3 regions of the Mucilaginibacter sp. 14171R-50 genome follow, and region 2 is predicted to be linked to each of the others. Evidence: riboswitches for the same ligand, from Rfam matches in the RefSeq annotation. Region 2 holds a riboswitch; each other region holds the start of a gene.
What was found. Region 2 has a riboswitch for S-adenosylmethionine ahead of GWR56_RS16865 (O-acetylhomoserine aminocarboxypropyltransferase/cysteine synthase family protein). Riboswitches for the same ligand answer to the same signal wherever they lie in the genome.
Positions count from the first base shown of each region.

Region 1 (11,051 bases), 1.0 Mb from region 2:
GCTTTAAACTATTTGATTTTACACAAAAGGTTAACTATAAAACCGAAATACTGGCCGGCCTTACTGTTGCCATGACCATGATGCCCGAATCATTGTCGTTCGCCATATTGGCGGGCTTCCCGCCATTGGTAGGTTTGTACGCTGCTTTTATAATGGGGCTCGTTACGGCTATATTCGGCGGAAGGCCGGGGCTCGTTTCGGGCGGGGCAGGGGCCACGGTTGTAGTGCTGATAGCATTAATGAAGGCCAGCGGGATAGAATATGTATTTGCCGCGGTGGCATTAGCAGGCGTTATCCAGATCGCCATTGGTTTATTTAAACTGGCAAAGCTTATCCGCCTGGTGCCGCAACCTGTTATGTATGGTTTTGTAAACGGCCTGGCGGTAATCATTTTTATGGCGCAGCTACAACAATTTAAAACGGTGGTTAACGGGCAACCGGCCTGGCTTAGCGGCGCTCCATTGTTAATTATGGGCGGCCTTGTGGCGTTAACCATAGCTATTGTGGTGCTTTTCCCAAAAATTACCAAGGCGGTACCATCGTCGCTGGTGGCAATTATTATTGTATTTGTTTTGGTGCTGGGTTTTGGTATCCCCACAAAAACAGTAAGCGATATTGCGTCTGTCAGCGGTGGTTTTCCGCCTTTTCATATCCCAGCCATTCCGCTAAACTTTCACACGCTCAACATTATTTTCCCTTATGCTTTAATTATGGCAGCAGTAGGCTTAACAGAGGGGTTATTAACCTTAAACCTGGTTGATGAAATGACCGCAACAAGGGGCAACGGCAACCGCGAATGTATAGCACAGGGTAGCGCCAATATTTTAAATGGTTTCTTTTTTGGGATGGGCGGCTGCCCCATGATAGCGCAAACTTTGGTAAACCTGTCGGCGGGGGCAAGGGCCCGGTTATCGGGTATTATAGCATCGCTTACTATTTTATTGATCATACTTTTTGGAGCGCCTGTGATAGGCAGGTTGCCAATGGCTGCCCTTACCGGTGTGATGATCATGGTGGCCTTTGGCACTTTTGAATGGATAAGCTTTAGGATATTTAATAAAATGCCTAAACAAGATGTATTTGTGGGGATATTGGTTGCTGTTGTAACCATACTGCTGCACAACCTTGCATTGGCTGTGTTGATAGGCGTTATTATATCGGCCTTGGTGTTTGCCTGGGAAAGTGCAAAACGCATCCGCGCCCGTAAATATATAGACGGTAATGGCGCCAAACATTACGAAATTTACGGCCCGTTATTTTTTGGATCGGCAACGGCGTTTTCTGAAAAGTTTGACATCTCCGGCGATCCTGACGAAGTGATTATAGACTTTAAAGACAGTCGCGTTGCCGATATGTCGGGTATTCAAGCCCTTAACAAATTAACAGAGCGATATCATAAGGCAGGCAAAAAACTCCGTTTAAAGCATCTGAGTAAAGATTGCATCGCTCTGCTAAAAAATGCCGCTGATGTTATTGATGTAAATATTATGGAAGACCCGCATTACTGGGTAGCAACAGAAAAAGCCGGAATAAATTAAAAATTTCTTGCTGAAATTCAGATGTTTAAAACCGAGGGTAAAAATAAATTATAAAGTCTATAGGAATTATAGAATTTATAATTACTTTTGTGATGTAATCGTTCTTTAAATATATACTTATCCAGAAAGACAGAGGGAAAAGGCCCTATGATGTCTTAGCAACCTGTACAGCTTTTAGCTTGTATAAGGTGCTAATTCCTGCTTCGCCACATAGCGTCGAAGATAGATAAGCTGATTTAAAAGACCAACGTGTTTTGCATCCAAAACATGCTCTTGCATCTGCCGGCATCCCTTTAAATTTCTTGTATAAGTTTTTTGCTACTTTTAAACATAGCTATGCTACGTATTAATATCAACTTAAAACAAAAAAACCATGAGTTTACGAATTGGCGACGACGCCCCAAATTTTAAAGCACAAACATCACAAGGCGAAATTGATTTTTACGAATACCTGGGCGATAGCTGGGGAGTGCTTTTCTCGCACCCGGCCGACTATACCCCCGTTTGCACCACCGAACTTGGTAAAACAGCTGCCCTTAAAGATGAGTTTGCGAAGCGTAATGTAAAAGTAGTAGCCTTAAGCACCGATAATGTAGAATCGCACAAAGGTTGGATAAAGGATATCAACGAAACGCAGCATGTTGAGGTTAACTTCCCTATTATTGGCGATGAGAACCGCGAGATATCGCAGGCTTATGATATGATACACCCCAATGCCTCGCTAACAGCTACCGTACGCTCGCTGTTTGTGATAGGCCCGGATAAAAAGATAAAACTGATCATCAGCTACCCTGCCTCAACCGGTCGTAATTTCCAGGAGATATTAAGAGTGATAGACAGTCTGCAGTTAACCGCCTATCATAGCGTAGCAACCCCTGCGGATTGGAAAGATGGCGAAGATGTAGTGGTGCTGCCATCAATCAAAACAGAAGATATCCCGGCTAAATTCCCTAAAGGTTTTAAAGAGGTAAAACCGTATTTGCGTACAACGCCGCAGCCTAATAAATAATCGGGCTGAAAGATAAAGTCGCGTGGCCGAGAGGATAGGTGTTGGTCTGCAAAACCATTTAACGGTAGTTCGAATCTACCCGCGACGTCTGAAACTATACTGACTGACTATAATGACGGGGCGGTGGGCTGAGGAGTCCATCGCCTTTTTTGGTTATTGCAAGGCATTTTAATTAGCCTTTAAAATGGCTAATTTCATGTCAGAAATTTCTGTTATCAATCTCTTAGCCAAATCTACCTGTTTCATAAGCTTTTGATTTTGCTCAATTAATTCTTGAGGAGAACCTTCATCAACCTGTAAAATATTTAGGTTGTTATCAAATTGGAACGAATAACATTTAAATACAGTAGAGCCTTTTGCCTGTACAATATGAATCACTTTATAAATAGTTGTTGTGTTAGGGTAACCGGGATATGATTTATCAATAGCTAAAAGGCTGTCAATTTTTACATTTATTTCCGGATAAGTGGTTCTTTCTAAAATTTTTTTATTAATGCGGGGATGCTCTGCAGATACCTCACTCCAATTTGTAGCAGCCCGATTTTTAGGGTAATGGGAATTAGAATTAAGATAATTTTGAGCTTTAGCCCTGATTTTTTGAATAAGAATATTTGATGTAACATTTTGCGCTTTGGCAAATAAGCCAAGAATAATTAAAGCGATCGTAAAGGTGAGTTTCATGATGTTAGTTTATAGTCGTTAAATATAGTAATGCTAATTTAAATAGTAGAATATTACACATATTATACTTCTTGAATTGTATATTTACGTATGAATACTACCACCAACACCTGGCCAAAGCTCGATTATCATTACCTGAAAGATACCCTTGCCACCGTTCACATGTGGACGCAAATGATAGGCAAGGTGCGCCTTAAAAAAATGCCATGGATAAACCATTCGTGGCAGGTTACGCTTTATGTAAGCGCAACGGGCTTAACAACAGGCAGCATACCCTACGGCGGCGGCGTGTTCCAGATAGACCTTGATTTTATAAAGCATCAACTGCATATCACCACCAGTACGGGCGAAAATATCTCATCGGCATTAGGCGCCGAAACCATTGCAGCTTTCTACAACGAGTTAATGGCTAACCTGAGGTTGGCGGGTGTTGATGTCGAGATTTATGCCGCACCTAACGAGGTTGACCCTGCCATACCCTTTGCCGAGAACCAAACCCCATGTACTTACGATGGGGAGGTGATGCACAACCTGTGGCAGGCGCTTATCAGGATACATAATGTTTTTACTGAGTTCAGGGCTGGCTTTTTGGGCAAATGCAGCCCGGTACATTTCTTTTGGGGCGCGTTCGACCTAGCAGTTACCCGTTTCAGCGGCAGGCCTGCGCCAAAACATCCCGGTGGTGCCCCAAATATGCCCGATAACGTAATGCAGGAAGCCTACTCACACGAGGTTAGCTCATGCGGGTTTTGGCCTGGCAGCGAGGCGTTCCCCCAGCCGGCATTTTACGCCTATTGTTACCCAACTCCCGAAGATTACGGCAAGCAGCAGGTAAGCCCGCCCGAAGCGTTTTACAGCCAGGAAATGGGCGAATATTTTTTAATGTACGAAATGGTGCAGCAAGCCGCCAACCCCGAAGATACCCTGATGCAGTTTTTGCAAACTACCTATAATGCCGCCGCCACAACAGGTAATTGGGATAGAGCGTTAGAGTGTGATCTGCAAGGATTTAAAAGTTAATTGCACGGTGAAGCGCTCAAGCATGAACGGATGTTGCGTTTTTATAAAGGGAAAGTCCTATCTCCTGCAGAGGACTTAGGCGTGGCAGCTTTCCGCAAACACCAGGTCGTCATGCACCTTAAATTTTGCACGTTTGTGGTTTTTATCGGCTCAAAAAGCTCGCCGCCTAAGTTGGCTGTATACTCCAGCAGCACCTGTTCATTCACCAGAAAACGTTCGGAGCCATCGGGCAAGGCGTAACGGCTGTTGCCCAGGGGAATCACTTTATCTTCTATCCCAATATCAGAGGCCAGCCGCGCGAAAAAATAACCGTCGGTTTTTAATGCGCGCCATATTGATCGGAGCATTGCGTCGAAGTGATTGCTATCGGCTGCAAAATGCAGTACTGCGCTGCAAACTATCAGGTCGAACATTTCATCTTCAAAGGGCAGTTGTTCTGCCTTGCCTATGCTGAAGTTTGTTGGCGGAGTAGCCGGAGCGAGCTCTTTAGCCAATGCTTTTACCAGCGCCACTGCTTCAGGATTTGGGTCGATGCCATAAACCTCATAGCCGTTTTGCAGAAAGTATACGAGGTTTCGCCCGCCGCCGCAGCCAACATCCAGCACGTTTGTGCACCCATCAAAGCGCCCTTTTAAAAGCTGGTCGAACAGGTAAATATCAATATTGCCGTAAAGCTGCTGCAGGTTGTTTGCCATTACTTCTTTTCTATTATTGCCGTCGCTTCAATTTCTATCAAAATATCATCCCTGAAAAGTTTACTAACCTCAACCAGGGTGCTGGCCGGTGGCGTTTGGATGTTAATATACTTATCGCGCGCATCACGTACCGCCTGTATCTTTGATACATCTTTCAAATAGTAGGTCAATTTAATCACATCCCCCATGGTGCCGCCGGCTGCTTCAACAATATGTTTAATATTGGCAAAAACCTGCTCGCTTTGTTTGCCGACATCTTCCTTACCCACCAATTCGCCCTTTTCATTTAAAGCCACCTGGCCCGACAGAATAAGCATTTTGCTTTTGCCCAGGTCAACCTCTGCCAAATGCGAGTACCCTTTAGGCGTTGATAAGCCCGGAGGGTTTTTAAAGGTGACTGTACGCTGCTGCATCAAAGGCGCTTGTGCAAGGCAATTGGCGCTTATGCAAAGTAAAACCAGATGTAAAAACTTTTTCATTGTTGAATTAATTTATTGTTGCATTTACCCAACCGTGCATAAGGTGAATCAAGGCCCCTGCAATGTAACAATATTAGCACGTGTTTTAAAAATACATATGTGGCTAAGGCATGGTTAGCTATTTTAATTTAATATTTATATTATTGTGTACCGTTAACACAATAGCGGTGGTATTATCTCACATCCTAAGTACCATACCAATTGCTAAAACCAAAGTTTACCCTATTACTAATGTGCTGTTGCATGTTTAGTAGTTTTGTTTTCGCCCAAAAAAAGAACGCCGGCTACCGGTACCACATCAAGCGGGCGGGGTCACCCATAAAAATTGATGGCTTGCTCGACGAAGCCGACTGGCTTAAGGCCGATACCACAAGCCCGTTTTTTATGGTATTGCCTATGGATACCAGCCTTGCCAAACTACGCACAGTAGTTCGCCTGGCCTATGATAACGATAACTTTTACATATCGGCGGTTTGCTATACGCCAAAGGCGGGATACATGGTCGAATCGCTGAAGCGCGATTTCAGTTTTTTAAAGAACGATAACTTCATTTTTTTTATGGACCCCTTTGATGCCCGTACCGATGGCTTTAGCTTTGGCGCCAACGCGGCAGGGGCCCAATGGGATGGCACCATGTATGAAGGCAGCAAGGTTGACCTGAGCTGGGATAACAAGTGGTACTCGGCTGTAAAAAATTATCCGGATAAATGGGTGTTCGAAGCGGCCATTCCTTTTAAAAGTATTCGTTACAAAAAAGGCATAAAAGAGTGGGGGATCAACTTTAGCCGCAATGATCTGGTCACTACCGAGAAATCGAGCTGGACACCTATACCAAGACAATTCCCAACCGCCGCGCTGGCTTACACCGGTACGGTTGTTTGGGATGAAGCGCCGCCGGTGGCTACACATAACATATCAGTCATCCCTTACGCATTGGGTGGCATCACCAAAGATTTTCAGAGCAATAAACCGGCAGTTTGGCGTAAAGAAATTGGGGGTGATGTAAAGGTAGGGCTTACATCGTCGCTTAACCTGGACATGACCGTTAACCCCGATTTTTCGCAGGTGGATGTGGATCAGCAGGTGATAAACTTGAACAGGTATGAGCTGTTCTTCCCCGAAAAGCGTCAGTTTTTTCTGGAGAACGGCGACCTGTTCGCAAACTTTGGTTATGGCGATATCAGGCCGTTCTTTTCGCGCCGGATTGGGCTTAACGCGCCTATAAGGGCCGGTGCAAGGCTAACCGGCAAAATTGATAAGGACTGGCGCGTAGGGGTAATGGATATACAAACCGGGCAGTCATCGTCTGATAATTTACCGGGGCAAAACTTTGGCATAGTAACCCTGCAAAGGCGGGTTTTCTCGCGGTCGAATATTGGTTTTATGTTTGTAAATAAGGACGGTACCGGCAGCGCCCCCGCACCGGGTAGTGCAGCCAACGCGTACAACCGTAACATAGGCGCCGAATTTAACCTGGCATCATCAAACAACCAATGGACCGGCAAGCTACTGGGTTTAAAATCTTTTACGGCAGGGGTAAAAGGGCGCGAATTTGTGCAGGCGGCCAATTTGCAATACCTAAGCAAATACTGGACAGCGGCCTTGCAACAGCAATATGTAGGTAAAGATTACAACGCCGAAGTGGGCTATGTACCCCGTACCGGTTATAATAAGTTGAACCCGCTGCTGCAGCACAACTTTTTTCCTAAAAGCGGGGTGGTATTATCACATGGCCTGCAGTACACCGGTATTTACTTTTTTGACGAGGCTTATAAACCAACCGATAACGAAAGCATCCTCAGCTACCTGATCACCTTCCGCAACCGTGGTACCTTAACCATATCCGCGCTTGATGATTATGTGAAGCTGCTGCGCGAATACGACCCTACCAATACCGGTAAGGACAGCCTGCCCGTGGGCTTTAAAAGCCATTGGAACACCATCGATGTACAATACGCATCAAAACCACAAAGCGTGTTTACATATCTTTTTGAGGTTGCCCGCGGCGGTTATTATGATAACGGTACCAAAACCACGTTGGTAGGGCAGTTGGGCTACCGTTTTCAGCCGTATGTTAACCTGATATTAAATGCCTCATACAACGATCTGCAATTGCCCGCGCCATATGGCCGTAATAAATTCTGGCTCATTGGTCCGCGGGCTGATGTTACCTTTACCAATACGCTGTATTTTACTACGTATGTGCAATACAACGAGCAGGCACGCAACATGAATATCAACAGCCGCCTGCAATGGCGCTACAAACCAGCATCCGACCTGTTTATCGTTTATGGCGATAACTCCATCCCATCGCCCTTCACTGTTAAAAACAGGCAGTTTACCATTAAATGGACCTATTGGTGGAATATATAGTTGGATGGCAGATGAATGGAGAGATGTGTTTCACCAGTGTCACCGTTGCGAAGTTCTTCACCACGTCATTGCGAGGAACGAAGCAATCTCTTTAGGACAATGATAGACATGTATAAACCCATAGCTTAAAGAGACCGGAGAAATTTTACTGCATTATGGTTGCAAACATCTGTCAATTTTATACTTTTGCAGCATTAAGCAATACCGCTATTTTCCTGTAGTGTAACGGTAGCACACCAGACTCTGACTCTGTTAGTAGTGGTTCGAATCCATTCAGGAAAACTAAAAAGGGCGAATGATCTGATGGTCATTCGCCCTTTTTATTCATAAATAGCTGTCTGTTATGGTTTTACAACAGTAAAAGCATTAAGTGCCATTCGCCAGTTCAAGTAGTTGTCATCGTGCATAGCCAGGTGGATTATTTTGTTATATCCTTTATCAAAGTAAGCTGCCAGCGAGAAGGTGTGAACGCCGTTAACAGGCTCGAACAATGTACCTGGCGCATAGCCCTTTTCGCCGTTTTCGGCCCGTTTTTTATCAAAGGGAACGGTACTTTTTACAAATTCCGGGTGGGTTTTTTCGCCGGTCATATAGGGTGTCATATAATCAACGCAGTTTTTTATGGTAGATCCGTTGGCGGTTTCCCAGTCAAAATAATTTTTGCCTGTTGCCCGGTAAATGGCTATGCAAGCCGATATAAGTGGCTCAATATCATAAGTTTGGTAATGGAAGGCGTCGCGTTCCATCAGGTCGTGCGTGGTGCCATCAGGGTTTAAGTTTACGTTAAGCTGTTTTTCAATTTCTGTAGTGATGATGCCATCGTATTTGTTATTGTGCAACGTATAGGCTATCAGCGTTATCATCTTGATACGGTGCGAGTTCCAGTTGTTAATGGCGGTGCCGCGGCTGCCTTTGGCGTATTTGCTATCCACCATTGCATCGGCAATGCTGCGCAGCCAATCGTCTGTAAGGGTGCGGCTTTCTGCTGTAACATCCTCTCTCACAAGGTCGTACGCGGTAACCATGTCTTCCAGTTTGGTTTGGTTGATGGGGTCGTCGGTGGCTTTGTTGATCTTTGCCCAGGCGGTAAAAAAGTCTGTTGCTTTGTTCAGATAAGCGGTTTTTCCCGATATTTTGTAGGCAAATGCCAGCGCGTAAACCTTAGTGGCATCTTCCAGGGCTTTCAGGCTTGCGGTCTTCCTGGGGTCGCCGGCGAGCAGGCCCTGCGACAAAATAACTGCTATCGGGTTGGGAGTTTCACTCAGCGATTGGATGGCAATTACTTGAAAATTCCTGAATATTTTCGAGAAATTTCTGTCTTTTTTGAGGGTTTCGCGCATCAGTTTTACCTCGTTTTTGTCAAGGCTTACAAACTGCGCGTCGGCACAAAAAGTTACAAGCGCGAGGGTCAAAAAACAGAGGATCTTTTTCATGTCAAATTAAATTTCTAATGATCTTTTGATACCCAGTTCCAGCCCGCGCAATTCGGCCAGCCCGCGCAGGCGGCCAATGGCCGAGTACCCGGGATTTGTTTTTTTGTGCAGGTCATCGAGCATTTTATGCCCGTGGTCCGGGCGGAAGGGCATGATGGTATCTGTTCGGCCCGCAGTTACCCTTTTCTGCTGTTCCAGCAGCAGGGCTTTCATCACGGCGTACATATCCACATCGCCGGTAAGGTGGTCGGCTTCATGAAAGTTGCCCTCATCGTCGCGTTTAGTGCTGCGCAGATGGATAAAGTGGATGCGATGGCCCAGGCGCTCAACCATTCCCGGCAAATCGTTACTTGCTATTACCCCGAACGATCCGGTGCAAAAGGTAAGGCCGTTATTTGGGCTATCTATGGCGTTGTAAATATCCATAATATCCTGTTCGTTACTTACCACGCGCGGCAGGCCGAGAATAGGGTAAGGCGGGTCGTCGGGATGGATGCATATTAGCACGCCACCCTGCTCTGCTGCCGGAATAACCTCGTGCAGAAAATGCGCCAGGTTGGCTTTCAGTGCTTGCGCGCTGATATGGCCGTACGAGGCCAACATATTTAAAAACCCGGCCGGGGTGTAACCCTCCTCTGACCCGGGCAAGCCGGCTATTATGTTTTTTACCAATTGCTGTTTGGCGGCTTCGCTTAAACTATCGTGGTATGCCTTTGCCTTTAACTTTATGGCTTCCGGATGGTCGTGTTCCGCGCCCGGCCTGTTCAGAATATAAATATCGAAAGCGGCGAAGGCAGTGGTGTCAAACCTTAACGCGGTAGAGCCATCGGGCATGGGGTAGTCCAGGTCGGTGCGGGTCCAGTCGAGCACCGGCATAAAATTATAGCAAACAATGTTTATACCGCATTGCCCTATATTAAGCAGGCTTTGGCGGTAATTTTGGATGTACCGCTCATAGTTGCCGCTTCGTTTTTTGATGTCCTCGTGTACGGGAACACTTTCAATTACCGACCATCTTAGTCCTGCTTCCTCTATCAGCTTTTTCCGTTTCAAGATCTCTTCTACCGGCCAAACTTCGCCATTGGGGATGTGGTGCAGGGCGGTAACAATACCTGTGGCACCGGCTTGCGTGGCATCGGCCAACGTCACCGGGTCATCAGGGCCGTACCAGCGCCATGTTTGTTCTAAGCTCATTTAAGTAGTTTTGATCGCCTAATTTACAAAGTATATTGTTCGCTATCGGCAGCTAAAAAATCCCAGCGGGCGGGGCTAAAGGCGTCAATCAGCATACCGTCTTCCAGGCAAACGCAGCCGTGCACCGTAAACGGCGGCACATAATACCCATCACCTTTACTAATGATCTTTACCGTTTCGCCCATTGTCATTTCAAATGCGCCACTTTCTACATAGCTAACCTGCGCGTGCGCATGGCTGTGCAGGGCACCGCAAGCCCCTTTGCTAAATCTTACCTTTACCATCATCAGCTTATCATCATAGCCAAAAACCTGCCGCTGTACCCCATCGCCAACCTGTTGCCATTCAATGGCATCACCCTGCTGAAATAAACCGCTTTGTATCATAGCCTAATTTTTTAGCGTCCCTGGCGAGTTGATGACCGGCTTTTTTTCGGCCAGGCGTTTTTGCCGAAGCAAGGCCTCCAGGTAATAATAATCGGCATAAATAATGGGCACATCTATTTCGCTGTTGGCCGGTTTATGTCCGGTGCTGTGCAACAGCAAAAAGCCCCTGGCGCTATCGGGCTGCGCCTGGTAGCCTTTGCCCAGGCTGTTTAATATCTTGTCGGCTGTTTTTTTGTAGCTAGC
Region 1 covers NZ_CP048115.1:170,809-181,859, reverse strand. The annotation lists gene GWR56_RS00775 (SulP family inorganic anion transporter) at 1-1,538, shown strand, start outside; SAM riboswitch class I at 1,653-1,771, shown strand; gene GWR56_RS00770 (peroxiredoxin) at 1,912-2,547, shown strand; tRNA gene GWR56_RS00765 (tRNA-Cys) at 2,564-2,635, shown strand; gene GWR56_RS00760 (hypothetical protein) at 2,716-3,228, opposite strand; gene GWR56_RS00755 (DUF5996 family protein) at 3,319-4,248, shown strand; gene GWR56_RS00750 (bifunctional 2-polyprenyl-6-hydroxyphenol methylase/3-demethylubiquinol 3-O-methyltransferase UbiG) at 4,290-4,943, opposite strand; gene GWR56_RS00745 (RidA family protein) at 4,943-5,422, opposite strand; gene GWR56_RS00740 (carbohydrate binding family 9 domain-containing protein) at 5,666-7,795, shown strand; tRNA gene GWR56_RS00735 (tRNA-Gln) at 8,007-8,077, shown strand; gene GWR56_RS00730 (alginate lyase family protein) at 8,137-9,228, opposite strand; gene uxuA (mannonate dehydratase) at 9,235-10,422, opposite strand; gene GWR56_RS00720 (cupin domain-containing protein) at 10,446-10,808, opposite strand; gene GWR56_RS00715 (glycoside hydrolase family 88 protein) at 10,812-11,051, opposite strand, start outside.
Region 1: another riboswitch for S-adenosylmethionine. It lies ahead of GWR56_RS00770 (peroxiredoxin); the one in region 2 lies ahead of GWR56_RS16865 (O-acetylhomoserine aminocarboxypropyltransferase/cysteine synthase family protein).

Region 2 (11,051 bases):
AGGTACATAAAGGCGCTAATTACAGATATTATCAGAAACACAGCCATGGTTAGCTTACGCGATTTGGTAACCTGCGACAGTACACCGGCAAAAATATCGCCTATGGCAATACCGATGTAGCTGTATAATACTCCCTCGCCTGCGCTAAGCGGTTCGGCAGCACCCAGGGCCTTGCCAAATTCGGGCGAAAGGGTTACCAATACGCCAACCACATACCAAAGCGGCGCTCCTATTAAAATACAATAAAGGTATTTTTTAAACCTGTCTGCATTGGTAAACAGCATAAAAAAGTTGCCTTTTGACACCCCGCTCTGCTTTACACTGTTAAACATGCCCGATTCAAATGTACCCACCCGAAGCAGCAGCAACACAATACCCAGACCGCCGCCTACCATATAGGCATGCTGCCAGCCGTTTTTGGCCACCGCGTAAGCCGCAGCCGCGCCAAACAAACCTATTACCGCCACGATCATGGTGCCGTAACCGCGCTTCTCTTTGCTTAAGGTTTCGGTAACAAGGGTAATGCCTGCCCCTAATTCGCCCGCAAGGCCTATGCCTGCTACGAAGCGTATAATAGCATAAGTATTTACATCGCTTACATAAGCATTGGCGAAGTTGGCTATAGAGTACATCAATATAGAGCCAAACAATACTTTTATACGGCCAAGCTTATCGCCTATAATGCCCCAAAGCAAGCCGCCCAAAAGCAGCCCGAACATTTGTACGTTTATGATAAACTGGCCTTTGGGCATAATGTCCGCCTCGCTAACGCCAATATCATGCAAACTGGCCTTACGAACTATCGAGAAAACCAGCAGGTCGTAAATGTCAACAAAATAGCCAAGCGAGGCTACCAGTACCAGGAAAATGGCACTGCGGGTGAGTTTTGCCGGGGCGATATCAGTCATGGTCAGGATGAAATATAATTAGTTAGGCTAAGGTATAAAATGCATGTAAAAAACAAATTATCCGCACAAAAAAACCCCTGTTTGTGTAAACAGGGGTTTATATCTCGGCGGGGCGTTTATTAAACTTTTTTAACGTTTACCGCCTGCAGGCCTTTGCGTCCTTCTTCTTCTTCGTATTCAACGTTGTCGTTGTCTTTAATTGCATTTACACCGCCCTGTACATCTTTAAAGTGAACAAACAGGTCTTTACCATCATCTGTAATGATAAATCCGTAACCTTTTTGTGTGTTAAACCATTTTACTTTTCCAGTTTTCATAATAATATTATAAGCGTATTAAAAATTGCGTTAAGATCAGTAGTTATTCAACTGAATATAAAAATGGTTTAATAATCAATGTAGAACGTACAACTATCTGTATCAAATATATAAAATTATTGTATAACCAAATAAAATTATTATTAAGTTAATAATAATAAAAAAATGATATTAAATAAAAAAGTCATCAGCTTATGCTGATGACTTTTAAACCCATATAAACAGGCGTAATATTATTTTACCTGCTGAAAGAAGTAAACACCGGCAGATGGTGTAACCCTTACCAAAACTTCTTCTTTACTGCTTTTAAGATCAACAAAATAGGTGATCGAATCAAAGCTGTCGTCACCGTTATCAAGTTTAATTACTTCATTAGCAAAGTAACCTTCGTATTTTTGAGCAATTTCTTTTCTTGCTTTTTCAGGAAGCGCCCTGAATTGTACATTCTCGGTCACGCCTATCAACTCGCCCCTAAGGTTATAAAAGGCCGATTTTTTTACACCGTCGATGGTGAAGGTAGCTTTCTGAAATTTGGGGCTAACTTTCCAGGTAACGCCTTCGGCACGTGCAAAGTCATTATTGAATTTTGAAGTAACAACGTTTGATACGTTCTCAGAACCGTCTTCGGTTTTGGTAACTGTGTTTGCAGCAAAAACATTCACTGTGAACAATGCTGCGATAGCGGTTGATATAAATAATTTTTTCATGAGCTTAAATTTTAAATTATGCAACAAATATAGCCTGTTGTTGAATAAAGTTATAATTTAAGCTAATTTTTATAAATATTTGATAATATTACTCGGTTTTTAATCAAAATCAAAAAATCTCAACAAATAGATAGTGTACTTTTAACAATATGTCAATAAAAATACCCGGTGCTTATTGTAAATAGTACACTAAGTTAATTTACTATTAAGAAGACCGTTGTTTGTGACGTTTTAATGACGATTTTTATCCGTTATCTGCAAAGCCTGGGTACAATGTCATGCCGCCATCTATAAAAATGGAGGTACCGGTGATGTAATCTGCATCGTCTGATGCCAGCCAAACAGCCAGTTTACCGATGTCCGCGGGTTGGCCAATGCGGTTGTACGGGATAAGCGTTAAAAGTTTATCAAGTGCTTTTTGCGTTTCCCAGGCGTCTTGGTTGATGGGCGTTTGTATCGCTCCCGGACTGATCCCTACCACACGAATTTTGTGCGGCGCCAGCTCCTGGGCTATGCTTTTCATAAACATACCTATGCCGCCCTTACTGGCTGCGTAGTTTACGTGTCCGGCCCAGGGGATAACTTCGTGCACGCTGCTCATGCAAATGATCTTGCCGGCGGCGCAGCTAACGCCATCCTCTGCTCCCTGTTCGATAAATAATTTTGCCGCCTCGCGCGAGCACAGAAACTGCCCGGTTAAGTTGGTATTGATAACGGTATTCCAGTCATCAAGGGTCATGTCAATCAGGCTCGCGTCTTTTTGTAAACCGGCGTTATTTACCAGTATATCCAACCTGCCGTACTTTTTTATAACAGCTGCAAACATTGCCTGTACTTCGCGTTCGTTGCCTACATCGGCGTGAAACTCAAATGCCTTTCCGCCAGCTTTGGTGATCTGTTTAACCACTTCATCGGCTTTGTCGTGCTGGCCGATATGGTTAATAAGCACTTTAGCCCCCGCCTGCCCCATGGCAATGGCTACCGCCTGGCCTATACCGCTATCCGCGCCCGTTACAATGGCAACCTGCCCCTTCAAATTTTTTTGTGTTTTCATATCCTATCAATTATATGAGCAATGCCAAATAATGGATATGGTTTGAGAGGAAATAAAATTATTATTACTATTTATGCCTTAGTCTTTCAAGCTTTTTGATATCTGAATCATTTTTGGTTTTAGCAAACCACTTTTTATGAATATAAGTTCTGAAAAATGCCCACTTATGAGACGGTCGTTCATTACCAGAAAGTACTTCGATTAAATAATCGAGGTGGTTTGAGTTCCATGCCCATATCAACTCTCCACGGATTTCGATTTTATTAAAAAGCTCAAAGTTTTTAATATTAGAATTGTCAATCGTTTTCCTCTTTAAACAATGATCGCAGGTAAACAATAGGTCCTTTATTTGATAATCGATATCTAAAAAATGCTCCACATTATCCGGAATGCCAATATATTTTAGCGCTGACTTTTTACAACAATAAGGGCAAATAACATCCATGACTCGTGGATAATGGCTATGTCCATATCTAATATGTGATGACCCACCGTTATCCTTTGAACTTTGCATTAAAATAAATATTTAGTTCAATATAAACATTTCAACTAATACCCTATAACCCCTTTATATAATCTAAAAACAGATATAAAGCTTTCTTTTTATCCTCGGTCAGGTCAAAGTCCAGACGGTGCATCAGGTAATCCTGCAGGTCGAAATCGGCCCGCTGAGGCAATTCTTTTAAAAGCTCGGGGCGATGCGCCAGTCCATACCTTAAAGCCTCATTAAATTCTTTAATAAAATCGGCCGGGATGGGTTTGTTGGCTATCCAGGCGGCAAATACAAACGGCAAACCGGTAAACTTTTGCCACTCTGCGGCAAGGTCGTAAACGTATTTATATCGTTCTGTTTTACCAAAGGTGCGGTCGCCTATTTGTACAAAGGCGGTATGCTCATCGGCCGATGCCGCGTAATCGGGCGCGTTTTTGATCAGGCCGGGCTGTACCTTCCAATAGTTTTTTAGCAGCACAAGTGCCAGGTTATTTGAGCTGCGCGATTCCGGATCCAGCTGTATCTGCTTTACATCCCTGATATCGCAGTTGCTGAAAATGAACACGGAGTTTACCGCGCCCACAGCGCCGATGCAATAGTTAGATACAATCTCCCACTGGGGTAAACTTAAGGTAGCGGCTACGGGTATTAAACCAATATCAACTACGTTATCAATTAACTTTTGCGCACAGTCAGATGGCATATCCAGGCTCAGGTCTATCCTGTCCCTAACCGCCGAGTGTTGTAATCCGTATAAAAAGGGTTTGGTGTTAGTGTAGCTAACGGCAGAAATTTTTATCTTATTCACGTATCGTTCTCTCTAATCGTTTTTTAAATGTTTGGCATTGTTTGCTTCTGCAATTGTAAAGGTGGCGCCATCGTAGGTAACCTTATACAGCACAAGGTTCTGGTGCGGAAAATTATCCATTTGGGTAAGCGGCTGGTTGGTAAGTACGCACATCAGCAAACGCAGCGCGCGGCCATGCATACATATCAGCACCGTTTTTTCTTCGGGATGGCTCATGATAGTTTCAAGTGCCTTTAGCTGTCTTTCTTTTACCTCGTTTGGGCTTTCGCCGCCCTCAAATTTTTCATCCAGCTTACCATCCAGCCAGTCGCGCATTAATTGCAAAAACGCGGCTTTGGTATCGGGCGTAGCGGCTTGTCCTTCGTGTACGCCCCAGGCCAGCTCGTCAAGGCCCGATAGTTTCTGATAAGGGATGCCCAGGTCAATAAATTGCTGTACGCTTTGCTGCGTGCGCTTTAAAGCTGATACATAAATTTTATCGAAAGGTACATCTTTATAAGCCTCATAAAATTGGTTTGCCTGGCGGCGGCCTTCATCGTTCAGATCGGTATCGCGACCGCGGCCCTGCACAATGCCTTGTTTGTTAAGGTCGGTTTGGCCGTGGCGTGTTATATATAATGTTTTTTGAATCATTGTTCATTAGTTCAAATGTTCATTAGTTCATTGGTTCGGATCTTGGCTAACTATCTCATTTGTTTATTGGTAAGTACCAATGAATAAATGAGCTAATGAACCAGTGAACCAACAGACCAATAAACTAATTAATTACCGGCAGTTTATAAAAACGCGGCTTTTCCTGTTCCTCAAACTGGTAGTCGTTATAATCGGTAATCACATTGTAAAGCGTATCGCGCTCTATGGGGTAACGGCCCGCATGCTTTATCAGGTCAACCAGTTCTTTTGTGCTCATGGCCGGTTTTTGCTCTTCGGCACCCGCCATCGAATATATTTTGGTGGTATCGTCAAGCGTACCATCAATATCATCAACCCCGAAATTAAGCGATAGCTGCGCGGTGGTGCGGCTTATCATGGCCCAATAGGCTTTTATATGGTCAAAGTTATCAAGGTAGATGCGCGCTATGGCGTAGTTGCGCAGGTCTTCTACCACAGTAGATTCGGGCACGTTGCTCATTTGGTTATCCTGGTTGCGGAATTTTAACGGGATAAAGGTTTGAAAACCCCCTGTCCTGTCCTGCAACTGGCGCAAACGCTCCATATGATCAACCCGGTGGTAAAACTTTTCGATATGACCGTAAAGCATGGTGGCGTTAGATCGCATACCCAATTTATGCCACTCTTCGTGTATGGCCAACCATTGGTCGCCGGTGCATTTATCTTTAGCTATCAAATCGCGCACTTCCGGATGGAATATCTCCGCCCCTCCTCCCGGTATCGATTCCAGGCCCGCATCCTTCATCAGCTTCATCCCTGTAGCATAATCAATTTTGGCTTTTTTAAAAATGTAATGATATTCTACCGGTGTAAGCGCTTTTACATGCAGATCTGGCCGGTGGGCTTTTATTTTACTGAACAGTTCGCTGTAAAAAGCTACATCGTACTGCGGTAAAACCCCGCCTACAATATGCACCTCGGTAACGGGCTGGTCATCGTACTTTTTAACGATGTCGAGCATTTCCTGCATCGTGTATTCCCACCCGTCGGCACGTTGTTTTATAAGGCGCGAGTACGAGCAAAATTTGCAATCGTAAACACAAAGGTTAGTCGGCTCGATATGAAAGTTACGGTTAAAATAAGTTTTGTCACCGTGTTTTTGTTCGCGTATGTAGTTGGCAAGTACTCCCAGGTAGCCCAGTTCAGCTTTTTCGTAAAGCAAAACGCCTTCATCAAAAGTGATGCGCTGGTTATGAAGTACCTTCTCGGCAATGTTCTTAAGCTCGGGTAAAAGTTGGGGGTTATCCAGCAATACCCTGAAGTTTTCTGATACTTCCATTTAGAAAAATATTTGAGCAAATGTAGCAATTTGCATTAGTTTTAAAACGTACGTAATAATTTGAAACGTGTTTAAACACGCAAGTATGACAATGATGTTACAGTAGGAAAATGCTGAACCATTTTGCATCGGCCGCTATTGATAACTGAATTTTCTTGGTTAATTTGGCGACATTATTCCCTGTTATGAAAATAGAAACTATTGCCATCCACGCCGGTAACCACACCGATGCCTCATCCAAAGCTGTTGTACAACCAATCGTAATGTCGACCACGTTTGAGCGTGATGAAGACGGGGGATTTTCATCGGGTTATCAATACAGCCGTTCGGCAAACCCTAACCGCGCATCGTTAGAAAATGTATTGGCACAGTTAGAAGGCGGCGCTGAAGCGGCGGCTTTTTCATCAGGTAATGCCGCGGGTATGTCGGTATTTCAATCGCTTGAGCCGGGCACACACATCATTTGCCCCGACGATATGTATCACGGACTGCGCAACCAGCTTAAAACGTTGTTTGAGGGCATTTTGGAATTTGATTTTATTGATGTGAATGATGAAGATGCTTTAAACGCCCATATTAAACCCAATACCGGTGTAATATGGATAGAAACGCCATCTAATCCGCTGCTGAAAATTACTGACATAAAAAAGGTGGTTGCTATTGCCCGCGGGTATAATATTAAGGTAGTTTGCGATAATACCTTTGCCACGCCGCTGTGCCAGCAGCCGCTGGCATTGGGTGCCGATGTGGTGATGCACTCTTCTACCAAGTATTTTGGCGGCCACAGTGATTTAATGGGCGGGGCGCTTATTACTGCTCAGAAAAACCAATGGTGGGAAAAGATCCAAAATGTACAAACTATGGGCGGCGCGGTGCCCTCGCCTATGGACTGTTACTACTTGGTACGTAGTATTAAAACCTTGCCTTACCGAATGCGCGGCCATGTGCAAAACGCCCTGCTGCTGGCGCAATACCTTGAAAAACACCCGCGTGTAGAACGGGTGATGTATCCCGGTTTGCCGTCGCACCCGCAGTTTGATATTGTAAATGCGCAGATGAGCCGCCCCGGCGCCATGATGTCGTTTACACTGAAAGGCGGCGAGGAAGAGGCCAAAAAAGTAGTGAACGCGCTTAACATATTTACCCAGGCCACCAGCCTTGGTGGCGTTGAAAGCCTGGTAGAACACCGCGCCAGTGTTGAAGGACCTGATACCAAAACGCCCTTTAACCTTTTAAGGGTATCGGTGGGTTTAGAACATATTGATGACCTGATAGCCGATCTGGAGCAGGCAATGGCGTAAATTTAATTCAGGCCGTTATCATAGTTCCTAAAGAACGCTGTATAATTGACAAATGACAATTAAATTAAAATTTAATTTGGAACTTAAAACCTTATTGCCCTATATTTGAAACATTATTTGGTAGCGATACCAATCGATCAATTTTCCCTCACACGGATTTTGATTTATAAAGAAGCGGCGAGAGATCAGGCTCGATGAACCGCTGGCAACCCTACAAGGTGTAGAAGGTGCCAATTCCTGTCCCGGAAAATATGTTACCCGGGGGATATAAATTAATAGTCATGAATAGTCTGATTTATTTAGCACAACAAAACACATCGCAAACTCAAACGGGTGGTTCTTCTGTATACAACCTTTCTGCAGGCTGTATTTGTATGTGTTGCTGCTGCTGTTGATGCAGTACACGTTCCCTTTTCTGTTTCCCAAAAAAACACGTGATACCCGCTTAGGATAGCTTTATCCTGTCGTAATTGTAATATTTCATCAATACCTCTTAAATCTACAGAACATGTCTAATTTAAAATTCGAAACACTGCAACTGCACGCCGGTCAGGAAGTTGACGCTGTAACAGGCTCGCGCGCGGTACCCTTATATCAAACTGCCTCATACGTTTTTAATAATGCCGAGCACGGCGCGAACCTGTTTGCGCTAAAAGAGTTCGGTAATATCTATACCCGTATCATGAACCCTACTACCGATGTTTTTGAAAAGCGCATTGCAGCCCTGGAGGGCGGCATCGCAGCTTTGGCAACAGCATCGGGTCAGGGGGCCCAGTTTATCGCGCTAAATAATATCCTGCAGGCTGGCGATAACTTTGTCACCTCTCCTTTCTTGTATGGAGGTACTTACAACCAGTTTAAGGTGGCGTTTAAGCGCCTGGGTATCGAGGTGCGGTTTGCCCAGGACGATACCGCCGAAAACATTGAAAAACATATCGATGGTAAAACCAAAGCCATCTATACCGAAACTATCGGCAACCCCGGTTTCAGCATTCCTGATTTTGAAAAGCTGGCGGCCTTAGCCAAAAAGCACGATCTGCCGCTGATAGTAGATAACACTTTCGCCGCGGGCGGATACCTGTTTCGTCCGTTGCAGCATGGTGCGCATGTGGTTGTAGAATCTACCACCAAGTGGATAAACGGCCACGGTACCAGCATCGGCGGCGCTATTATAGATGGCGGCACGTATAACTGGGGCAACGGAAAATTCCCGCAGTTTACCGAGCCAAGCGAAGGTTATCACGGGTTAATTTTTAACGATGTATTTGGCATTAACGGCCCGTTTGGCAATATCAATTTCATTATCCGTGCCCGTGTGGAAGGTCTGAGAGATTTTGGCCCTGCGCAGTCGCCGTTTAATTCGTGGCTTAACATACAGGGGCTGGAAACATTGTCGTTGCGGGTGCAACGCCATGTCGACAACGCCCTTGAACTGGCCAAATGGCTGGAGCAGCACCCGCAGGTGGCATCTGTTAATTATCCGGGGCTGGAGTCCTCGCCCTATCATATCCTTGCCAAAAAATACCTGAAAAATGGTTTTGGCGCGGTGCTGACTTTCGAAATAAAGGGCGGTAAGGAAGTGGCGAACCAGGTGATAGATAATTTAAAGCTGGTGAGCCACCTGGCCAATATGGGCGATGCTAAAACACTGATCATTCAGCCATCGGCAACCACGCACCAGCAGCTTAGCGACGCCGAGCAACTATCAGCCGGGGTTACGCCGGCACAGTTAAGAGTGGCCGTCGGCATAGAACATATAGATGATATTAAGGCTGATTTTGAACAGGCATTTGCCAAAGTACAACAACCTGAATTCGTTTAATTTTTAAGAATTTTTTAGTTTTTTTTAGTTTTTTAAGTGATGTTATCAGGGAGCGGTTGTTCAGGCAACTGCTCCCGAAATAACGAAAAGTAACAAATGAGCACACAAAGTTTTACCTATACCGGAACGTTTGAACTGGAATCCGGCCAGAAGCTACAGGGACTTGAGATCGGCTTTAATACCTATGGAAACCTCAATAAAAACCGGGATAATGTAGTGTGGGTATGCCATGCCCTCACTGCAAATTCCGATGTTTTTGACTGGTGGAAAGGCCTTTTCGGCCCCAATGACCACTTTAATCCCAAGGATCATTTTATTGTTTGTGCCAATGTTTTGGGATCGCCTTATGGCACTGTTAGTCCGTTAAGTATTAACCCCGCTACAGGGCAGCCTTATTACCTGGCATTCCCGGAGTTTACCATTAGGGATATTGTTAAGGCGCATAAGATACTTGCAGACCATTTGGAAATTGAGCATATCGAAATACTATTGGGCGGATCATTAGGCGGCCAGCAGGCTATCGAGTGGAGCATTATTGAGCCCGAACGTATTAAAAACCTGATACTGATAGCGACCAATGCACTCCACTCACCCTGGGGTATTGCGTTTAACGAGTCGCAACGCCTGGCCATTACTGCCGATCGTACCTTTTACGCCGGATCGCCTGACGGCGGCAGTAAGGGGTTAAAGGCCGCGCGAAGCATTGCGCTCCTATCCTACCGCAGCTATAAAACCTATGCTATCACTCAACAGGAAGATAGCGATACCATTACCGATAATTTTAAAGCGTCAACCTATCAGAACTATCAGGGGCAAAAGCTGGTGAACCGCTTTAATGCTTACAGCTACTGGTACCTGTCAAAAGCGATGGATTCGCATAATGTTGGCCGTGGCAGGCATGGCATAGATAAAGCGCTTAGCCTGATCAAGGCACGCACGCTGGTTATCGGTATCAAATCTGACGTGTTGTTCCCTATAGAGGAACAGCAGTACCTGTTCAGGCATATTCCGAAGTCGGCCTTTGCCGAACTTGATTCGTTTTACGGGCACGATGGCTTTTTAATTGAAACAGAAGACCTTACAAATATCATCACATCGTTTTTTAAAACAGATGTAAAAGGAAAAATTATTGAACTACAAAAAATCGCTTAATGAGTAAGAAATTAAATATAGGCCTGTTCGGATTTGGAGTTGTAGGCCAGGGATTATACGATATCATCAAAACCAAGAACCTTAACCTCGAGATTGTCAAGATCGCGATAAAAAATCCCGAAAAGGAACGGTCGCTGCCGAAAGAATTGTTCACAACAAACAGGGACGAGATATTAAACAATCCCGAGATCAATACGGTGGTTGAATTGATAAACGATACCGAAGCCGCGTTCGAGATCGTATCGCGGGCCTTAAGCTCTGGTAAAAATGTGGTATCGGCCAGCAAAAAAATGATCGCCACGTACCTTGACGAACTGATAGCGTTACAGCACCAGTATGGCACTTCGCTGCTTTACGAAGGCGCGGTTTGCGGCAGTATCCCTATCATCCGCAACCTGGAGGAATATTACGATAACGAGTTGCTGCATTCCATTAGCGGTATATTTAACGGGTCATCCAATTATATCCTTTCAAAAGGTTATTTAGAGAACCTTGACTATAATACTGCCCTTAAACAGGCCCAAGACCTTGGCTTTGC
Region 2 covers NZ_CP048115.1:3,704,161-3,715,211, reverse strand. The annotation lists gene GWR56_RS16910 (MFS transporter) at 1-908, opposite strand, end outside; gene GWR56_RS16905 (cold-shock protein) at 1,028-1,225, opposite strand; gene GWR56_RS16900 (hypothetical protein) at 1,459-1,932, opposite strand; gene GWR56_RS16895 (SDR family oxidoreductase) at 2,177-2,986, opposite strand; gene GWR56_RS16890 (hypothetical protein) at 3,054-3,500, opposite strand; gene GWR56_RS16885 (menaquinone biosynthetic enzyme MqnA/MqnD family protein) at 3,544-4,287, opposite strand; gene GWR56_RS16880 (histidine phosphatase family protein) at 4,300-4,920, opposite strand; gene mqnE (aminofutalosine synthase MqnE) at 5,045-6,238, opposite strand; gene GWR56_RS16870 (PLP-dependent aspartate aminotransferase family protein) at 6,424-7,539, shown strand; SAM riboswitch class I at 7,701-7,813, shown strand; gene GWR56_RS16865 (O-acetylhomoserine aminocarboxypropyltransferase/cysteine synthase family protein) at 8,048-9,361, shown strand; gene metX (homoserine O-acetyltransferase) at 9,458-10,513, shown strand; gene GWR56_RS16855 (homoserine dehydrogenase) at 10,513-11,051, shown strand, end outside.

Region 3 (11,051 bases), 1.7 Mb from region 2:
CTGATAAAATACAAGGATATAGACGAGGCTATTGCGCTGCAGAATGGTGTGCCGCAGGGTTTATCGTCGGCTATTATGACAACTAATTTGCGCGAGGCCGAGAGGTTCCTGTCGTGCTTGGGATCTGATTGCGGTATAGCGAATGTTAACATCGGTACGTCAGGCGCGGAGATAGGCGGCGCATTTGGCGGCGAAAAAGAAACCGGCGGCGGCCGCGAGAGCGGCTCGGATGCTTGGAAAGTTTATATGAGGCGCCAAACCAATACTATAAACTATTCTAAAACGTTGCCATTAGCGCAGGGCATTAAATTTGACCTGTAAAAGCAATAACGGAACACCATGCAACAATATCAATAGTGAATTTTGAATATCTAAATTAAAAATTAGCACTTTACTATTCAAAATTGAGCATTCGGTGTGTGATATTAAATTAAAATACGACCATTAAATATGTACAAAGTTTTCAAAAGTATTTCGGCCCTGTTACTGAGCGCGGCCGTGTTAACAGGTTTTACCGCTACAGCACAGGTAGCTCAAAAAGCGCCCGCCGACCCGCCGAAAAACTGGCACTTGCTTGATCTTAAAACGGATGGTTATTTCGGTATCAGCCTAAACCAGGCGTATCAGTTTGTAAAAGGCAAAAAAAGCAAAACTGTAGTTGTAGCTACTATTGATAGCGGTATTGATACCGCCCAGGCCGACCTAAAGCCTGTATTGTGGGTAAATACAAAAGAGATACCCGGTAACGGCATTGATGATGATAAGAATGGTTATGTGGATGATATACACGGCTGGAACTTTTTAGGCGGCCCGGGCGGCAAATGCGATTTTACCGAAACTACCGAGGAGGTACGGGAGTATAACCGGCTTAAGGATAAATACATTAACCTTACCACCGCCCCTGCCGGCAGCGAAAAAGAGTTTGCTTACTGGGAAAAAGTAAAGCTTACTCATGATGCCACGGTAAATAAAGCCAAAACCGAAACGCAGCAGCTACAGCCGGTAATGAACGCCCTGATGGCCACCAGTGGTTATATCAAAAAAGCGCTTAGCTTAAGCGCGGGCGCGTCGTTCAAAAAGGCCGACCTGGCAAAAATTACCACCGCCAGCGATACGGTAAGCAAAAGCAAGGCGGTTTGGATATCGGTTTTTGAGCAGCAAGGCGGCGACCAAACTAACGCCGGCATCATTAAAGAGTTAAGTGAATACCTGGCAAAATTAAATAACGACATTAACCCCGACCTTGACGCCCGCAAAAATATTGTAGGCGATAACCCCGACGTAAGGGATGGCAAACCGTATGGCAGCAATCTGCTTAAATTTCCGGATGCCGAACACGGTACCGGTGTAGCGGGCCTTATTGGCGCTGTACGCGGTAACAAATACGGTATTGACGGCGTGGCCGACAATGTAAGGATAATGGCTATTAAAGCGGTGCCAAATGGCGACGAGTATGATAAGGATATCGCTAACGCTATACACTACGCGGTTGATAACGGCGCAAAGATCATTAACATGAGTTTTGGTAAAAAATTATCGCCCCATAAGGCCTGGGTCGACGAAGCTTTTAAATATGCTGCCGCGAAAAATGTGTTGCTGGTACAGGCATCAGGCAATGATAATTCAGACATGGATGCCAAGCCGGAATACCCGAACGATATATTTGAGGATGGATCGGGCGTTGACGCGGATAACGTGATAAGCGTTGGCGCATCTGCCGACAGGCTGAACGCCAACCTTGCCGGCGATTTTAGCAATTATGGTAAAAAAAATGTAGATGTATTTGCACCCGGTGTTAAGGTAACATCGGTAAATATGGATGCCGAATTTAACACCGCCGACGGCACCAGCTTTGCTTCGCCAATTACGGCGGGTATAGCTGCGCTAGTGTTGGAGTATTATCCAAACTTAAGCGCCAAACAGGTAAAACAAGTGATATTGGAATCGGCAACGCCGTTAACCGGAACGATGGTTTTAAAGCCCGGAAGCGAAACCGAAAAGGTTGATTTTACAACACTTTCGAAAACCGGGGGCATAGTAAATGCTTACAAGGCATTAGTTGCCGCATCAAAACTGAAGCCCGAAGGGATATAACTTAGTCTCCCGATAAAAAGGAAAGGCCTGACTGATAGTCAGGCCTTTCCTTTTTATTATAATGTCATCCTATGTTAGCTGCCACTTGTCACGAGAATATTTTTACCTAAAATATCGCTTCCGCTATCCTTTTAGTTGGCCCCGGATTACCCATAGTGTAAAAATGCAGTACGGGCGCGCCAAATTTAACCAGCTCTTTACACTGGTCTATCATCCACTCTATACCGATATCTTTTACATGCTTTTCTTCCTTGCAATCGTGTATGGCATCGCTTAATGCTTCCGGGATATCGATATGGAAGGTTTTAGACAGGTTAACCAATTGCTTTGATGTGGTAATAGGCTTAAGCCCCGGTATGATAGGTACATTGATACCCACAGCCCGGCAGTTGTTCACAAAATCAAAATATTTCTGATTGTCGAAAAACATTTGGGTAACAATGAAGTTCGCCCCCATATCTATTTTTTGCTTCAGGTATTTAAAATCGGTTTTCAGGTTTGGCGCTTCAAAGTGCTTTTCGGGGTAGCCTGCAACACCTATGCAAAAATCCGTCTTCATAATGCCTTCGTAATGCTCGTGCAGGTACACACCGTTGTTCATGTTCACTACCTGCTGAAGCAGGTCGGTAGCGTAGCAATGCCCGTTTGGTGTGGGAACAAAAGAGGCATCGCCACGGCGGGCGTCACCGCGCAGCACCAACACATTATCGATACCTAAAAATTGCAGGTCTATCAGGCCGTTCTCCGTTTCATCTTTGGTAAACCCGCCGCAAAGTAAATGCGGAACGGTATCTACCTTGTACTTATTCATGATAGCCGCGCAAATGGCAATAGTGCCGGGGCGCTTGCGGTAGGCAAGTTTCTCCAGCAAACCGGTTTCGTGTTCTTTATATATGTAATCCTCGCGCAGCGAGGTAACATCAATAAACGGCGGCTTAAACTCCATCAGCGGGTCGATAGCATCGTAAATGCCCTGGATGCTCTGCCCCTTTAATGGCGGGATCAGTTCAAAAGAAAATAGTGTTTTGCCGTTGGCGTTTTTTATATGTTCGGTAATCTTCATGAGCCCCCTAACCCCCTAAAGGGGGAATTTATTGTAAAGTTTATAATTATAAAATGCCCTCCTGCTCCCCTTTAGGGGGTTGGGGGGTTAATAATTCAAATTCGGCCCGAGCCAGCGTTCAACTGTATCTACTGACATATTTTTGCGCCTTGCATAATCCTCAACCTGGTCTTTACTTATCTTGTTCAAACCAAAATACCTTGCCTGTGGGTGCGCGAAATAAAACCCGCTTACTGATGCGGCCGGCATCATGGCCAGGCTTTCGGTAAGGTGCATGTGGGCGTTATCCTCCGCCTTTAATAGCTCAAACAAAGTGGTTTTCTCGGTATGGTCCGGGCAGGCGGGGTACCCCGGTGCCGGGCGGATGCCCTGGTATTCTTCTTTGATCAGTTCTTCGGCACCCAGTTGTTCGGTCCCTGCGTAACCCCAGTATTCCTTTCGTACCAGTTCGTGCATTTTTTCGGCAAAAGCTTCTGCAAAGCGGTCGGCAATGGCCTTGGCCATAATGCTGTTGTAATCGTCATGATCTGCCTCAAACACGGCCACCAGCTCGTCGCAGCCAAGTCCGGCGGTCACCGCGAAGCCTCCAAAATAATCGGCCACACCGCTTTCTTTCGGAGCGATAAAATCCGACAAGGCATAATATGGTTCGCCTTTCACCTTTTCGTTTTGCTGGCGAAGCGTATGAATACGCGTAAGCAAATGCCCGCGGGTATCGTCTGTGTAAAGTTCAATATCGTCGCCGACGCTGTTTGCCGGCCAGAAGCCTATAACACCGCTCGCGCGCAGCAATTTTTCGTCAACGATTTTCTTCAACAATGCCTGCGCGTCGTCAAAAAGCTTTTTGGCTTCGTCGCCTACAAACTTATCGGCAAATATTTTAGGGTAGCTGCCCCGTAACTCCCAGGTATGAAAGAACGGCGTCCAATCGATATAAGGCACCAGCTCTTCCAGCGGGAAGTTTTCAAATGCTTTAATACCGGTAAATGTGGGCGCGTGCGCTACGGTTTTCAGGTCTATCTGAAACCTTTGCTCACGTGCCTGCTCAATGCTTACAAAACGCTTATCGCTTTTTTTGTTAGCATGGGCTTCGCGGGCTTTGGCATATTCGTCTTTTATGCCCTGTATATAACCTTCGCGGGTATCGCGGTTTAGCAGGCTGCTGCAAACCGTTACGCTGCGCGATGCATCCAGCACATGAATAACCCCGCCCGAGTAATGCGGCGCTACCTTTACTGCCGCGTGGATGCGCGAGGTAGTCGCCCCGCCAATGATCAGCGGAATGGTAAAGCCTTCGCGCTCCATCTCTTTGGCAAAATGTACCATCTCATCAAGCGATGGGGTAATCAGACCGCTAAGACCGATGATATCCACCTCGTGTTTTTTAGCTTCTTCAATTATCTTTTGGGCCGGTACCATTACCCCGAGGTCTATCACCTCAAAGTTGTTACAGGCCAGTACCACGCCTACTATATTTTTACCAATATCGTGCACATCGCCTTTTACGGTGGCCATTAATACCTTGCCCGCATTAGCACGACTGCCGCTGCTATCCTCACCGGCATCAATAACGCGTTGTTTTTCCTGTTCAATGAAGGGCAGCAGGTAAGCCACCGCCTTTTTCATTACCCGGGCCGATTTTACCACCTGCGGCAAAAACATTTTACCGGCGCCAAACAGGTCGCCTACCACGTTCATGCCATCCATCAGCGGGCCTTCAATAACCTCTAAGGGCTTGGCAAATTTCTGGCGGGCTTCTTCTACGTCATCATCCAGGTACTCGATAATGCCTTTTACCAGCGCGTGCGACAGGCGCTGTTCTACCGTCCCTTTGCGCCACTCTTCATCGCGCACCACTTCTTTACCTTTGCTTTTAATGGTATCGGCAAACTCAACCAAACGCTCGGTGGCATCTTCGCGGCGGTTTAGTAAAACGTCTTCCACAAGCTCAAGCAGGTCTTTCGGTATCTCCTCGTAAACTTCCAGCATCCCGGCGTTTACTATACCCATATCCAACCCGGCCTTAATGGCATGGTAGAGGAATGCAGAGTGCATAGCCTCACGCACCACGTTATTACCCCGGAACGAGAACGATATATTACTTACCCCACCGCTTACTTTAGCCAGCGGCAGGTTTTGTTTTATCCAGCGGGTAGCTTCAATAAAATCTACTGCATAGTTGTTATGCTCTTCAAGCCCGGTGGCTACGGTCAGGATGTTGGGATCGAAGATGATATCCTGCGGAGGGAAACCTACTTCATCAACCAGTATGCGATAACTGCGTTCGCAGATCTCTTTACGGCGTTCCAATGAATCGGCCTGGCCGGTTTCATCAAAGGCCATTACTACTGTTGCAGCACCATAGCTTAATATTTTGCGGGCGTATTCTTTAAATTTTTCCTCGCCTTCTTTTAACGAGATGGAGTTGACGATACCCTTGCCCTGTAAGCATTTTAATCCAGCCTCAATAACCGTCCATTTGGAGGAATCGATCATGATAGGCAGCCTGGCAATATCCGGTTCGCTGGCAACCAGGTTCAGGAATTTTACCATCACCGCTTCCGAGTCGATCATCCCCTCGTCCATGTTGATATCGATCACCTGCGCGCCGCCTTCTACCTGTTGCAACGCTACGCTCAGGGCTGCCTCGTAATCTTCGGCCAGGATAAGCTTCGAAAACTTAGGCGACCCGGTGATATTGGTACGCTCACCAATGTTCACAAAGTTGGTTTCGGGCGTAAGCGTTACGGCTTCCAGTCCGCTTAGGCGCAGGTAGGGCTTAATTTCGGGTATCTGCCTTGGTGAGTATTTAGCGGCCTTATCGGCAATACACTTAATATGCTCGGGCGTGGTGCCACAGCAACCGCCAACAATATTTACCAGGCCTGCCTTCATAAAATCATCAACCTGGTGAGCGGTTTCGTGCGGGGTCTCATCGTAAGCGCCAAATTCGTTTGGCAGCCCCGCATTGGGATAGGCCGAGATGAACACACCTGCCTTTTCAGACAGTTCCTCTAAGTGGGGCCTCATTTCGCGGGCGCCCAAAGCACAGTTTAACCCTACTGATAGGAGGTGCGCGTGACTGATAGAGTTCCAGAACGCCTCTACCGTTTGGCCCGACAAGGTACGGCCGGAGGCGTCGGTAATGGTACCCGATATCATAACGCCGCCAGTTTCCCTAAAGGCGGGGTAATCTTTACCGGCTGCCCGGCATTCGTTTTTATACCTGTCGATAGCGAACAAAGCCGCTTTGGCGTTCAGGGTATCAAATATAGTTTCAACCAATAACAGGTCCGAGCCGCCATCAACCAGGCCGCGTACCTGCGTATAATAGGCCTCGGCAAGGTCGTCAAAGGTAACGGCGCGGTAACCCGGATCGTTCACATCGGGCGACAGCGATGCGGTACGGTTTGTGGGACCTACGGCTCCGGCTACAAAGCGCGGTTTTGAAGGGTCGCGCTTCGTATATTCGTCAGCTACTTCACGCGCAATGCGGGCACCCTCGTAACTCAATTCATAATCAAGCTCCTCCAGGTGATAATCGGCCAGGGATATGCGTTGTGTGCTAAAAGTATTTGTCTCGATGATATCCGCACCGGCATCTAAATATTCGGCATGGATAGCCCTGATAACATCCGGGCGGGTGATATTCAACAGGTCGTTATTTCCCTTAAGGTCGGATGCATGGTCGCGGAAACGCTCCCCGCGAAAATCCTGCTCGGTGAGCTCGTACCGCTGTATCATGGTACCCATAGCTCCGTCAATAACCAATATACGCTTCTGTAGTTCTTTTCTAATGTCCATTTGTTGAGATGTGAGACAGGAGATATGAGATGTGAGATAGGAAACTAATTTCCATTATCTATCAAAATATTATTGCCGTGCTGAGAAGCGGAGCTTTCTCAAATCTCACATCTAATATCTCAAATCTAAGTGCAGCTTACTCGAAAAGTCGGGTGTTAAATTGACTTTCACTTATCTGTCCCCGGTTATTCTTTTAACCGGAGTAGAATGTAGCACCTTGTTAAGTAACAGGTTGCTAAGACATCGCAGGGTCTAATCCCTCCGTCTTTCTCCATAAGCGGTACAAATATGAATAATAATGTTGTAAAGTGCAAGCGTATTAATTACACCAAGGCTTTCAAAGCGGACAAACAAAAAAGCCGCCTGCTTACAGCAAACGGCTTTTCAATTTTATTTATGATATCCGATTATCTTCTGTTACCACCAAATATGCGCAATAATAACAGGAACAGGTTAACAAAATCAAGGTACAAAGTTAGCGCACCCATTATAGCTGTCTTTTTAGCTGTAGAATCGCCATACTCAATGCCTGCGCCAATACGTTTCAGTTTTTGTACATCATAAGCGGTTAAGCCCACAAATACGGCTACAAGTATATAGCTTATCAATAGGTCAAAACTGCTGCTGCGGAAAATAAATAGATTTAGTATCGTAGCAACAATACCACCTATCAGCAACATGATCAGGATAGAGCCGAATTTGGTAAGGTCCTGTTGTGTGGTGTAACCGCCAATAGCCATTACGCCAAAAACAATAGCAGCAGTTATAAATGCTGTTGAAATTGTGCCGAATGAGTATATGTAAAAAATATAACTAAGGCTTATACCCATTATAGCCGAAAAAGCCAGGAACATTAAAATAGTGGCAAAAACACTTAGTTTGTTAAGGCCTCGGGCCAGTATAATTACAAATATCAGTGGCGCGAACATAGTGATGGTGCCAAAGATATTATTCTGCCCTGTTTCAGTGTCGCGTAGCAAGCCCGATAGTTCGGGGATAAAAGAAAAGGCATAGGTACATACAGACGATATGCCCAGGGCAACAAACATCCAAACAAATACATTAGCAATGAACCTGCGGGATGCTTCAGGGTTTTCTACGTAACTTACGTTATCGTAAACGTATTCAAAATTATCGGTTTTGGTTTCCATGTATTTCAGAAATTATTTGTACGAATATAATAAAAACGATGTAATGATTGAAAAAGTTGTAGCGGTTAAAAAGGTTACAATTGGCTGTGAATTCTAAGTTAATCTTTTAGTTAACTGCTCCTCTACTTTTTTAAACATTTGCAGTGGCTTCAATGCCCTCCAGTGAAGGTCATCAAGCTGACCGCCAAAATTGATGTAATAATCAATGTTGCTGTGTTTAAACTCGGATATCACATGGTCGCGGAAGTTTATGCCAGCTATCCAGCCATCTTCAACCTCCTGGAACCACTCTTCGTAATAGCTGTCGTCAGAGAAGTGAAAGTTAAGCACATTCTCGCCTATCAGTATAAATTTGTTTATGCCCTGGTCAACCATCAGGTCAAAAAGTTCGCGTTTCATCAGCATAATATCATTGTTAATGGCGTCGTTCCATTCGCCAATAAACTCGATGATGCTGTAACCCCGATCGTAATCAACAAACAATACCTTCAGGTACAACGTATTCGACCCAAAAGAATCCCACTGCGGGTGCAGCAAATAATTATATACCTGCTTATCAAATTCAAACTCGCTGTACTCGGTAGCATAAAAAGGCGAATACTCATCCTCAGATGCTACATAATCATCGCGCCAGCGGTAATATGGTTCTATTTCGTGCATAACCCCCTCCAACCTCCCCCCGCCAGGGAGACTTTTTTATTTTCCTCATTTGCACATCTGCATATTTGCATATCTGCACATCTAATCCTGTTCATTTGCACATCTATTTTAAACTATCCACCGCCTTGCGCACACTGCCATGTTTCTTTAATAGTTCAGCGGCTTCTTCTTCAGGCAAGCCCGTTTCGGCCATTACCATACGGGTGCCGCGGTGTACCAATTTATTATTGGATAACTGCATATCCACCATTTTATTACCCTTTACGCGGCCCAATTGTATCATTACACTTGTGCTGAGCATATTTAATACCAGTTTTTGGGCGGTGCCTGCCTTCATGCGGGTGCTGCCGGTAACAAATTCGGGCCCGGTAACCACTTCAACGGGGTATTCGGCCGCAGCAGCTACGGGGCTGCCTGCATTACAAACTATGCAGCCTGTGGCAACGCCATGCTCTTTAGCCATTTTTAACCCGCCAATAACATAGGGCGTAGTGCCCGATGCCGCAATGCCCACTACTACATCCTTGCCGGTGATATTAAATTCCTGCAGATCTTTCCAGGCCTGTTCACGGTCATCTTCGGCAAATTCAACAGCCTTGCGTATGGCCGTATCGCCGCCCGCTATAATGCCAACCACCCAATCAAACGGCACACCAAATGTGGGCGGGCATTCAGAGGCATCAACAACGCCCAGGCGGCCGCTGGTGCCCGCGCCAATGTAAAATAACCTTCCGCCGTTGCGTATGCGTTGGGCAACAACTGTTACCAGTTTTTCTATTTGGGGTAACGCTTTTTCAACCGCTAATGGCACGGTTTTATCTTCGTTATTAATGTTTTGAAGCAGCTCCGCTACCGGCATGCTTTCAAGCCCGTTGTAGTTGGAGTCTTTTTCGGTGTTTATTTCCATGTTTTGGCAATAAAATAGTTTCACCCTGTCCTCTCCAGGGAGAGGGTTTATAATGCGACGAATAAGTCCTCTCCTTTGGAGAAGATTCAGGTGAGGCTACAGTTAATAAATTTTAACAAAATTGAATAAAAAACATCAAAGCAAAGAAGCCGATATTAATTATAGGCAATAGCTGCTATTTATTAAATTTGCAATGGCTAAATATAGATGAAAAGAATTGCGGGCATTATCTTCAGGACGGTAATTTTAATATTGATAGGTATTGCAATTGGGATACTTATTACCGGTGATAACATTGGGGGGCGAAGGATAGGCCTTAATTTTTCGGGGCCCGATAAAATATCCCGTGTGCTTGATCTTGTAAGCACCAAGTATGTCGACTCTGTTAATACGGACAGTGTAGAGGGCGCAACGGTTAACGATATGCTGCAAAGCCTGGACCCTCACTCAGTGTACCTGCCGGCAAAGCAGGCCCGCTCTATCAACGAACGACTGGAGGGCGGTTTCAACGGTATTGGGTTAGAATACCAGTTACTGCGCGATACGCTGGTAATTACCCAGGTTAACGCCGGCGGGCCCGCCGCTAAAGCAGGTATAATTACCGGCGACAGGATCATACAAGTGGATGGCAAACCCTTTTCGGGCACCAAATTAAAGTCAGACCGCATCAGTAAAACCTTTAGGGGCGAAAAGGACACACAAATAACGCTTGGCGTTGTAAGAAACGGCTGGAAGGCAATCAAAAACATCCCCATAAAACGTGGCCGGGTAGCGCTGAGCAGCCTTGACGCCGCATACACCACTGGCAATACCGGGTATATCAAAATAAGCAAGTTTGCATCAACTACTGATAACGATTTTAAAGACGCGCTTAAAACGCTGAAAGCCGAAGGCATGCAAAAGCTGGTGCTTGACCTGCGTGGAAATGGCGGCGGTTACTTAAACACGGCAACTGCTTTAGCCGATGAGTTTTTACCCGGGGGTAAGCTGATTGTTTACACCAAAGGAAGCCACGAACCCAGAACTGATTACTTTGCCACCGACTCGGGCAATTACGAAAAGGGCGCACTTACGGTACTTATTGATGAGTATTCGGCTTCAGCAAGCGAAATTTTGGCGGGCGCCTTGCAGGATCTTGACAGGGCCATTATTGTTGGGCGCCGTTCTTTTGGTAAGGGCCTGGTGCAGCAACAGTTTCCGTTTGCAGATGGTACTGCAATAAATTTAACGGTAGCGAGATATTACACGCCTTCGGGCCGGTCAATACAAAAATCGTATAAAAATGGCGTTGCCAGTTACCGCAACGAGCTGGCTAACCGGGTGCGAAAAGGTGAACTGTTAAGCGCGGAAAGTAGTTTAAGCGACAGCGCAT
Region 3 covers NZ_CP048115.1:834,999-846,049, forward strand. The annotation lists gene GWR56_RS03815 (aldehyde dehydrogenase family protein) at 1-321, shown strand, start outside; gene GWR56_RS03820 (S8 family serine peptidase) at 451-2,094, shown strand; gene metF (methylenetetrahydrofolate reductase [NAD(P)H]) at 2,201-3,157, opposite strand; gene metH (methionine synthase) at 3,245-6,961, opposite strand; SAM riboswitch class I at 7,130-7,241, opposite strand; gene GWR56_RS03835 (Bax inhibitor-1/YccA family protein) at 7,369-8,112, opposite strand; gene GWR56_RS03840 (hypothetical protein) at 8,206-8,772, opposite strand; gene murQ (N-acetylmuramic acid 6-phosphate etherase) at 8,876-9,679, opposite strand; gene GWR56_RS03850 (S41 family peptidase) at 9,887-11,051, shown strand, end outside.
Region 3: another riboswitch for S-adenosylmethionine. It lies ahead of metH (methionine synthase); the one in region 2 lies ahead of GWR56_RS16865 (O-acetylhomoserine aminocarboxypropyltransferase/cysteine synthase family protein).